DNA from 3 places in the Microbacterium sp. PA5 genome. Region 2 is predicted to be linked to each of the others. Evidence: predicted binding sites of a transcription regulator. Region 2 holds the regulator's gene; each other region holds the start of a gene.
What was found. Region 2 encodes LexA, which represses DNA repair genes until DNA is damaged. Its sites were predicted from a motif close to TCGAACANNTGTTCGA; they were not measured.
Positions count from the first base shown of each region.

Region 1: a site for LexA is predicted at 1,261-1,276, ahead of ACPWUT_RS12090 (DUF222 domain-containing protein). Genes of this name have one in related genera too.
Region 3: a site for LexA is predicted at 1,713-1,728, ahead of ACPWUT_RS00700 (Rv2578c family radical SAM protein). Genes of this name have one in related genera too.

Region 1 is NZ_CP187567.1:2,543,429-2,546,697, reverse strand. It holds gene ACPWUT_RS12090 (DUF222 domain-containing protein) at 1-1,228, opposite strand, end outside; gene ACPWUT_RS12085 (hypothetical protein) at 1,350-1,835, shown strand; gene ACPWUT_RS12080 (glucose-6-phosphate dehydrogenase) at 1,839-2,237, opposite strand; gene ACPWUT_RS12075 (VOC family protein) at 2,234-2,638, opposite strand; gene ACPWUT_RS12070 (ATP-binding cassette domain-containing protein) at 2,669-3,269, opposite strand, start outside.
Region 2 is NZ_CP187567.1:1,088,014-1,091,282, reverse strand. It holds gene ACPWUT_RS04990 (histidinol-phosphate transaminase) at 1-668, opposite strand, end outside; gene ACPWUT_RS04985 (LysM peptidoglycan-binding domain-containing protein) at 688-1,053, opposite strand; gene lexA (transcriptional repressor LexA) at 1,324-2,007, shown strand; gene metE (5-methyltetrahydropteroyltriglutamate--homocysteine S-methyltransferase) at 2,044-3,269, opposite strand, start outside.
Region 3 is NZ_CP187567.1:142,436-145,704, forward strand. It holds gene ACPWUT_RS00695 (hypothetical protein) at 1-508, shown strand, start outside; gene ACPWUT_RS00700 (Rv2578c family radical SAM protein) at 661-1,704, opposite strand; gene ACPWUT_RS00705 (M15 family metallopeptidase) at 1,808-2,794, shown strand; gene ACPWUT_RS00710 (acyl-CoA dehydrogenase family protein) at 2,890-3,269, shown strand, end outside.

The DNA of each region.
Region 1 (3,269 bases), 1.5 Mb from region 2:
GCCGACGGCAGAGGGTCGCGAGGTTGTCTTCGCTGGTCCCGCCGCCGTGCGCGTGGTCGACCGTGTGATCGGCGTCGCAGCGATGAACCGGCTGGCGGCACCCGACGAACCGGCAGTGCTCGTCGCGGGCCCGCAGGAAACGGCGCAGCTGCTCGGAGGGGCGGTAGCGATCGACAGCGAGCACCGATCCATCGACGGGGCTCGTCATCACGCGATCCCATCCCGACGCGGCACCGGCGAGTTCGAGCGCCTGCGAGAGAGGGATCGGACCGTAGCCCGCGAGCAGGCAGGGTTCCCGAGACGCTCCCAGGACCGTCAGCACCGGCACCGTCACCTGCACCTGCGCGGTGATGCGACCCAGGTCGCCGCCGGCGTCGGCATGCCCGGTGCCGTGGGCGGTGTTGTGGGCGGTGGGAGCGCCGCCGAGCAGGAGGTCGGCGAACACGTCGGCGCGCAGCTGGTCCATCGTCCGGCGTCCGGCTCCGCCCGAGCGGTTCTCACCGTCGTCGTCGATCTGGTCGGTCTCGTCGGTCCCGGCCATGCCGCCATCGTCGCCGTGTCCGTCCGCCACGCGTTCGGCCGCGTCGACCTCGTGTGCGATCGCCGTCAGTCGATCCCGAATTCCGTAGGCCAGCACCGCCGGAAGATCCGCCAGGATGCGCGCCATGCCGTCGTCGAGATCGTTCACGACCACTCGGCGACCGCTGCGGACGCGCTCGTGACGGTCGTGGAGTGACTCCGGGTGCGCGTGCTCGGCCAGCGCCCGCGCGGCCGGTCGGAGCTGCGCGGCCGTCACGTCGACAGCCAGGGCGAGCGCCCGCGTCTCGAACCATTCGCGCGCCGCATCGTCGACCACGGGGGCACCCGCCTCGACGATCGCGGCGACGTGTGCGCGGCTGACCTCTCCTGCGCTCCACGCGGCCAGCGTCGCGGGGAACAGGTGCGCCAGTGAGGCTGCGGCATCGAGCTGCCCCTGGAGGGTGCGGTCGGACACGTGAAGTGCCGCGCCGAGCTGCGCCGCCAGGTCGCGCAGCTCGAGGTCACCTGTTCTCGAAGAGGCGCCGGGCAACGACTCGGCCAGTTCGCGCGCCCAGTGATGCGCCTCTGCGAACACCGCCGTCAGCGCGGCCTGCGACCGCGCGACCGCACGGTGCGCCTCGACTGCGCGCGTGACGAACGCGTCCGCCGCGGCGGTGTGGCCCTCGAGGCCGGATCCGGTGTTCGTCATGACCTCATCCTCGCGCCTCGAGGAGCCGAGTTTCGAAGATTTGTTCGATCTGTGGATAACTCGTCGGCACTCTTTCGAGATGTCGGCGGTGGTCGCGACACTGTCCTCGTGGAGGCGGAGAATGCGAAGGATCCTGACCGCGGCGCTGATCGCCGGAGCGCTGTGCGCCGTCGCCGGATGCAGCGCCGCACCGCTGGTCGGCGAGGGAGTGGCCTGCGCGTCATGGGTCGCCTACGAGACCGACGAGCAGCGGGCGGCGGCCGCAGACCTCGTGATCGTCGCGACCGGCATCGAGCGCGACGGCACGATGTCGATCCTCGGCTACGACGCCAATGCCTACACCGTGCGCGTCGCCGAGGTCGAGAAGGGCACGGTGGACGGCGGTGCCGGCACGAGCCTGCGCGTGGGATCGACGGCCGACTCCTGTTCGGCCCGGCCCTATGGCGACGGCGATCAGATGCTGCAGGCCGAGCCGCTGCGTCTGTTCCTCACACGCGCCGAGTCCGGCTGGACCACGCTGACGCCCTTCGACGGCGCACGGCCGGTCGACGACGGCGCGACCTCACGCCCGTCACCGGGGCCCTCGACATCGGCGCCCGACGACTGACGCTCAGCCCACCCGCTGACCGCACATGCCGCACACGCCGGTGGCCGGCACCTCGACGAAGCAGTCCGGGCAGAAGACCGCCGGCCGTTCGGGGACGGTCGGAGCTGCGACCCGGGTCGACGAGGCGGCTCGTGGCGCGCGGCGCTCGCGCGGAGCCTTCGCGACCGGTTCGGGCCGGGTGGCGATCACCGGGCGATGCGCCAGGCAGTAGAGACGGACGAAGCCCGCCGGGTTGTTGGGGTGCCGATGCTTGACGACCCAGAGCTCCTCGCGCTCCCGCACCTCGGAGGACGGGCCGCAGGTCGCACACCGGGTCGCTTCGCCAGGAACCGCCTCCGACGCGCGCAGCGGGGTGTCGAACGGGATGGCATCGCGCCAGTCGGAGGAGTTCCTGATCTTCATGACCCCTCCAGCTTCCCACGGTGCGCCGTCCAGCCCGACCAGTCGGCGGCGTCGATCACGCAGAACCGGTTGCCCTCTGGGTCCTCCATGATCACGTAATCGGCATCGGCAGGCCGCTTGTCCCAGTGCACCTCGCGGGCGCCGAGGGCAGTCAGGCGCGCGACCTCCGCGGACTGGTCCTCGGCGTAGAGATCCAGGTGGATGCGCGGCGGGAGGATGCGCGGCGCGGCCACGGCGTCGAGCGAGATGTTCGGGCCGGCGCCCGGTCCCGCGGCGGGGTGGAGCAGGGCGAAGTCCTCGTCGATCGGCTCGCGGGCGACGTAGTCGAGCGCGGCCGTCCAGAACGCGATCTCCGCGGCGAGGTCGTCGACGCGGATGACGATCGATCCGATGGTGAGCATGGCGCCTCCGACGGCCACGCTACCCGGCGGTCACCGGCGGGTGAAGGCCTGTCGCGTCACCGGGGAGGTCGCCGAGGAGACGACCGGGGAGGCCACCGAGGAGACGACAGGGGAGACCACGGGCTTCGCGCGGCGCAGCGACGACAGCACCGCGCGGCCGACGAGCAGGAGCCCGATCACGGTGGTGACGGCGCGCAGGGTGTCCCAGGTCGCCGTGGAGGTGACGAGCGAGTAGACCAGGAAGTTGCCGAGATTCTCGGCGAGCGACCCGCCCGGCACGTACGAGATGCTCGTCCCGGCGCCGACGGCGAACGGCCAGAACCACATGTTCATCACCAGGCCGAAGAGGTACGACGAGACGATGCCGTAGGCGCACAGCATGGCGATCTCCCCCGCACCGCCCACGCGCCGCGGCAGCAGGCCGGCGCCCGCCCCGACCCAGCCGCAGGCGAACATCTGGAACGGCAGCCAGGGACCGATCCCGCCCCACATGACCGCGGACAGCGCGATCGCCGCTGCCCCGAGGAGCAGCCCGAAGCGCGGGCCGAAGGCGCGGCCGGCGAGGATGAGCAGCACGAACAGCGCCTCCACGCCGCCGACTCCGGTGCTCGCGATCCGTACGGCCGCGCCG
Region 2 (3,269 bases):
ACCAGCCGCTCGCGGCCCGGCAGCAGCGTGAGGGCGGACCTCTCCTCGCGCGGCGCGAACTCCTGGTAGGCCTCGTCCACGATCACGACGCCGCGGGCGGCCTCGTACACCGACTCGATGACCTCCAGCGACAGGGGCGTGCCGGTCGGGTTGTTGGGGGCGCAGAGGAACACGACGTCGGGGTCGGCGTCCGCGATCTGCGATGCCGCCGACTCCGGCGACACCGTGTAGTCGGGCTCTCGCGTGCCCGAGACGTACTCGGCACCCGTGGCACGCGTCAGCAGGGGGTACATCGAGTAGGTCGGCCCGAAGCCGAACGCACAACGTCCCGGCCCCGCGAACGCCTGCAGCAGGTGCTGCAGCACCTCGTTCGACCCGTTGGCGGCCCAGATCTGGTCACGTTCGAGGCCGTGTCCGAGGTAGTCGGCGAACCCCTCGCGCAGCGCGGTGAACTCCCGATCGGGGTACCGGTTGACCTCGCGCAGAGCGAGGGCGATGCCGTCGAGGATATCGTCCGCGACCTCCTCGGGGACGGGGTGCGTGTTCTCGTTGACGTTGAGCGCCACCGGAAGGGGCGCCTGCGGAGCGCCGTACGGCGTCAGTCCGCGCAGATCCTCGCGCAGGGGCAGGTCCTCGAGACGGACGCGGCCGTCGATGGGTGAACTCACGCCTCCATGCTAGGACCGCTCACTCCTGCGTCGCGTACTCCGCGGGGATCGAGAGCTCCTGGCCGGCGTCGAGCTGTGCGGTGCCGAGGGCGTTCAGACGGACGATCGCGTCGACCACGTCGCGGGGGTCGGCCGCCGGTGCGACCTCCTGGGCGATGGACCACAGGCTGTCGCCTGGAAGGACGGTCACGGTCGCGAACTCGGGCGACGCCGCCTCGCGGTCGGCGGACGCGAGGGCGGCGCCCCCGGAGACGATCGCGATGCCCAGCGCGGCGACCGCCGGCAGGGCTGCGAGGAAAGCGACCACGCGCCGACCGCGCGTCGTCAGGCGCAGGCGGGTCGCCGGAGTCAGCGCGGATGCTGCGGCGATGTCGATGGTGGTCATGATTCCTCCCGGGGATCCGAGTTCGGAGTTCGGAACTTCGCACCCGACTCTCGGCCGGGAGGGCCGGGTGCGAAGTTCTCTTCCGAATCTATCTTCGATACAAGTATGGTGTCAAGGGCATCCGACATCGCAGATGAATCGAACGCGACACGCGATCGCCTCACGCTCGGCTGCGACGAGACCGGATACGGTTTCGATATCTAGACCCCATCACCCACCTCCGACATTCGAAGGCGCTGACCTTCCGGAGGACTCGAGAGGAGCGCGGCCATGGACGAGATCCGGTCGGCCAGGGACAAGCCCCAGACCCGTCGACGCAAGTCGCTCAGCGACAAGCAGCTGGCGATCCTCGAGGTCATCCAGCGATCGATCGCGCGTCACGGCTATCCGCCGAGCATGCGCGAGATCGGCGACGCCGTCGGACTCAAGTCGCTCTCCAGCGTCACGCACCAGCTCAACCAGCTCGAGCTCAGCGGCTACCTGCGCCGCGACCCCGGCAAGACCCGCGCGATGGAGGTGCTGATCGACCTGCCCGGCAGCGCCGCCGAGAACCCCGCAGACGAGGCGCCCGCGGTCGGCGACGCCGCGATGGTCCCCCTGGTCGGGCGCATCGCCGCCGGCGTCCCCATCACCGCAGACCAGCAGGTCGAGGAGATCTTCCCCCTCCCCCGTCAGCTCGTCGGCAAGGGCGACCTGTTCATGCTCCGGGTGAGCGGCGAGTCGATGATCGACGCGGCGATCTGCGACGGCGACTGGGTGGTCGTGCGCTCGCAGCCCGTCGCCGACAACGGCGACATCGTCGCGGCGATGCTCGACGGCGAGGCGACCGTCAAGACCTTCCGCCAGCGCGACGGGCACACCTGGCTGCTCCCCCGCAACACGGCCTTCGAGCCGATCCTCGGCGACGACGCCGTCGTCCTCGGCAAGGTCGTCGCCGTCCTGCGCGCGGTCTGACCGGGCCGGGCTCGGGCACGCGCCGCCCCGGCGGCGTCAGCTCAGCGCCGCCACCTTCGCGCGGACGCGCTCGGTCGCGGCGACCACATTGCGCAGCGACTCCACGGTCTCGTCGTAGCCACGCGTCTTCAGACCGCAGTCGGGGTTGACCCACACCTGCCGCAGCGGCAGCGCATCGGCCGCCCGCTCCAGCAGCTCGGCGACCTCGTCGACGGAGGGCACGCGGGGGGCGTGGATGTCGTAGACCCCCGGACCGACGCCATGGGAGAACCCCGCCGCGGCGATGTCGTCGATCACCTCCCCGCGGCTGCGCGCCGCCTCGATCGAGGTCACATCGGCATCGAGGGCCGCGATCGCATCGATCACGACGTCGAACTCCGAGTAGCAGAGATGCGTGTGCACCTGCGTGCGCGCTGCCGCCCCGCCCGTCGCGAGCCGGAAGGCAGCCACCGACCACGCCAGGTACGACGGCTGCTGCGCCGCCTTCAGGGGCAGGAGCTCGCGGAGGGCGGGCTCGTCGACCTGGATGATGCGGATCCCCGCATCCTCGAGATCGGCGATCTCGTCGCGCAGCGCCAGCGCGACCTGGTCGGCCGTCTCCGCGAGGGGCTGGTCGTCGCGGACGAACGACCAGGCCAAGATCGTCACCGGCCCCGTCAGCATGCCCTTCATGGGACGGGCGGTCAGGGACTGGGCGAAGCTCGACCATCCCACGGTGATCGGTGCCGGCCGCGAGACGTCGCCCCACAGGATCGAGGGTCGCGTGGCGCGCGATCCGTACGACTGGACCCAGCCGTTGCGGGTGACCGCGAAGCCCTGGAGGTGCTCGGCGAAGTACTGCACCATGTCGTTGCGCTCCGCCTCTCCGTGCACGAGGACGTCGAGGCCGAGGTCCTCCTGCAGCTCCACGACGCGGGAGATCTCGTCCCGCAGGTAGCTCTCGTAGGCGGACGTGCCGAGCTCCCCACGCCCGTGGCGGGCGCGCGCCCGGCGGATCTCCGCGGTCTGCGGGAACGAGCCGATCGTCGTCGTCGGAAGCAGCGGCAGCCCGAGATCCTGCTGCGCCGCGGCCCGCTCCGCGTCGGAGGGCCGGGCGAGGTCGCCGGGCGACAGTCGGCCAAGGCGCGTCCGCACCTGTCCGTCGCGCACGCCCGGCGCCTCCCGGCGATCTGCCAGTGCGGCGTCGGCGTCGGCGATGTCGGCGGCGATCGCCTCCGCACCGAGCGTCAGGCCCCGGCCGAGCGTCGCCGCCTGCGCGGTCT
Region 3 (3,269 bases), 950 kb from region 2:
GACCCCGAGTCCGACGCCGAGTCCCACCGCGACGGCGGGCGCATCGGATCGGGCCGTCCTGCCGTCGTGCGGCACGCTCTTGCCGCTGTCGACGGTGCACGCGCTGTTCGGCGACGCGGCCGAGCCGCTGGATGCCGGCGGCTCCGCGGCGGACCACATGCCGGGGCCGCTGGCCGCCGAGACCGCGGCCCGGGCTGTGCAGTCCGAGGTGTGCTCGTGGGGCATCCCGTTCTCCGACGGCGGGTTCAGCGTCGTGGCCGCCGAGCTGACGACGGCGGCGCGCGACCGTCTCGTGTCGTCGCTGCGCACGGCGGCGTCGTATCGCGCGACGACCATCGCCGGTGCGACCGCGTTCACGCACTCCGAGGAGAGCGAGTTCGGCACGATCGCCGTCGTCTACGTCTTCACGGGCCGGGTGTGGATCACCGTCACCGGCACCCTCACGGTCGAGACGGGGAGCGAGTTCGCCGGTTCCGCGCTCGACGCCGTCCGGGCCGCCAACGCCTGACGCGATTCTCTCTCCCTCTCGCCGAGCCGACACGTCCCGTGCGAGCCGACACGGTTTGCACGGGACATCGCGTGTCGGTTGGGCGGAAACGTGTCGGCTCGGCGGCAGGCGCGGCGGCGCGCGCGGGGCGGGGCGGGGCAGGAGCGAGGGCGTCAGAAGAGCATCGCGGGAGCCGACGCGGATGCCGTGGCGCGCACGGGCATGAGGCGTGACGCGCGCGGCGCGGGGGCGTCGTCCTCCGCCCCGCCGGTGAGGCCATGGCGGCGCAGCAGCGGCCGCACCCGCGCCGACAGCAGCTTGCGGTAGCCGACCGGCGCGCTCACCGACGCGCCCGGGTACAGCCCGCGGTAGAGCGGCAGCAGGTCGGGACGCTCGCGCTCGAGCCACTGCCAGAACCACTCCTTGGCGCCGGGGCGCAGGTGGAGCGCCCCGAACACGACGCGGCGGGCGCCCGCCTCCCTCAGCTGCCGCAGCGCGTCGTCGATGATCGCCGCGTCGTCGGTGAGGTGCGGGAGGATCGGCATGAGGAAGACCATCGGGCGGAAACCCGCTTCGCTCGCCGCGCGGATCGTCTCCACCCGCGCGCGGAACGTCGGCGCGCCGGGCTCGAGCGATTCGCGCAGGGCGTCGTGGCTGATGGCGATCGACATCGACACGTCGACGTCGACGACGGACGCCGCAGCCGCCAGCGCCGGCAGGTCGCGGCGCAGCAGGGTGCCCTTGGTCAGCACCGAGAACGGCGTGCCGCTGTCGGCGAGCGCCTCGATGATGCCGGGCATGAGCCGGTAGCGCCCCTCGGCGCGCTGGTACGGATCGGTGTTCGTGCCCAGCGCGACGTGCTCGCGCGCCCACGACGGCCGGGCGAGTTCGCGGCGGAGCACCTCGGCGACGTTCGTCTTCACGACGATCTCGCGATCGAAGTCGGCGCCGGAGTCGAAGTCGAGGTACTCGTGCGTGCGACGGGCGAAGCAGTAGACGCAGGCGTGACTGCAGCCCCGGTAGGGGTTCACGGTCCAGTCGAACGGCATGGCCGACGGACCGGGAACGTGGTTGAGCGCCGACTTCGCCAGCACCTCGTGGAAGGTCATGCCCGCGAATTCGGGCGTCGTCACGCTGCGGACGAGCCCGCCGAGGGACTCCAGGCCGGGCAGCGCGTCGGGGTCCGTCGCCCCCACCTGCTGACCCTGCCACCTCATCCTCCCAGGGGAACACAGATTCGACACTCCGTCAACCCATGAGCGACGACAGTCGAACATCGCGCAATCCCGGGCGCCGCGCGCCGTCGCGCGACAATGGAGTGTGCCCGCCGCGTCCCCCCACACGCGCCGCGCCCACCGCACGTCGCGCCGGGTGCGGCTCGTCCGCCGCCGCGTGCTGGCGGTGACGCTCGTGCTCGTCGTCGGCGCGTCCATCGCCACGTTCGCGCTGCCGCGTCCGAGCGACGGCGAGGCGGAGGCGCCCCCCTCGCCGTCCGCGACCTCCCCCGCGCCGACGCCCACCGCAGCTCCCACGCCGGCCTCGCCCGCTCCGACGAGCCCGGCCCCTGCTCCGACATCCCCTGCGGTCTGCGACGACCCCGCGGTCGTCGACGCGCTGGCCTCGGGGACGGACGCCGAGGTGGTCGCGGCTCTCGGCGGCGGAGAGGCCTTCCGTGCAGCCGTGGCATCCGGCGAGGCCCCCTGCATCGACGTGACCGAGGCGGGCAGAACGTGGGTCGTCGTGAACAAGCGCAACGCCCTCGATCCCCTCGACTACTGGCCGACGCCCCAGGCGCAGCCGCAGGGCATCCGGGTCGTCTCGGGCGGCGGATGGCTGCGGGCCGACGCCGCCGACGCCCTCGACGAGCTCGCCGCCGCGATCGTCGCCGACGGCGTCGGGACCCTCGGCGTCGATAGCGCCTTCCGCCCGTACGCCTACCAGGTCGACCTCTACAACGGCTACGTGGCCTCGCGGGGCCGGGCCGCCGCCGACCTGCGCAGCGCCCGCCCCGGGCACAGCGAGCACCAGACGGGGCTGGCGGTCGACGTCGTCGCGTGCGACGGCGGCTGCGGGTCGCACGACGGCTTCAAAGGCACCGCCGAGGCGGAGTGGCTCGTCGACAACGCCTGGCGGTTCGGCTTCATCATCCGCTACGAGGACGGCGCGACCGCGACGACCGGCTACTCGTGGGAGCCGTGGCACCTGCGCTACATCGGGGTCGAGCTGGCCGAGGCGTACGACGCCGGCGGCTACGGCACCCTCGAGGACTTCTTCGGACTCCCCGCCGCACCTGACTACGACGCCTGAAACCCAGTACCATGGATGCCGGGATGCAATCCCACGGCCGGCCCTGCCGCACACCCTGCGGCAGCGGCACTCGAGGATGAGAGGACGGGCGCACGATGGAGCGCGACATCTACGACGAGGACCACGAGGCGTTCCGCGACGTCGTCAAGGAGTTCTGCAAGCGGTACGTGACCAACGAGGCGCGCGAGAAGTGGGACGCCGACGGTGAGGTCGACCGCGCCACCATGCTCGCCGCCGGCGAGGCCGGGATCATCGGCCTGAGCGTGCCCGAGGAGTTCGGCGGCGCCGGGATGCTCCAGGACTACCGCTTCCGCGCGGTCGTCAACGAGGAGGTCATCCGCGCCGGAGCCGGATCGCTCGCCGGTGCCTTCGGCATCCAGGACGACCTCGCCGTCCCCTACCTCGTGCACATGGGCACGCAGGCGCAGAAGGAGAAGTGGCTGCCCGGCATGGCGACCGGCGAGATCCTCGGCGC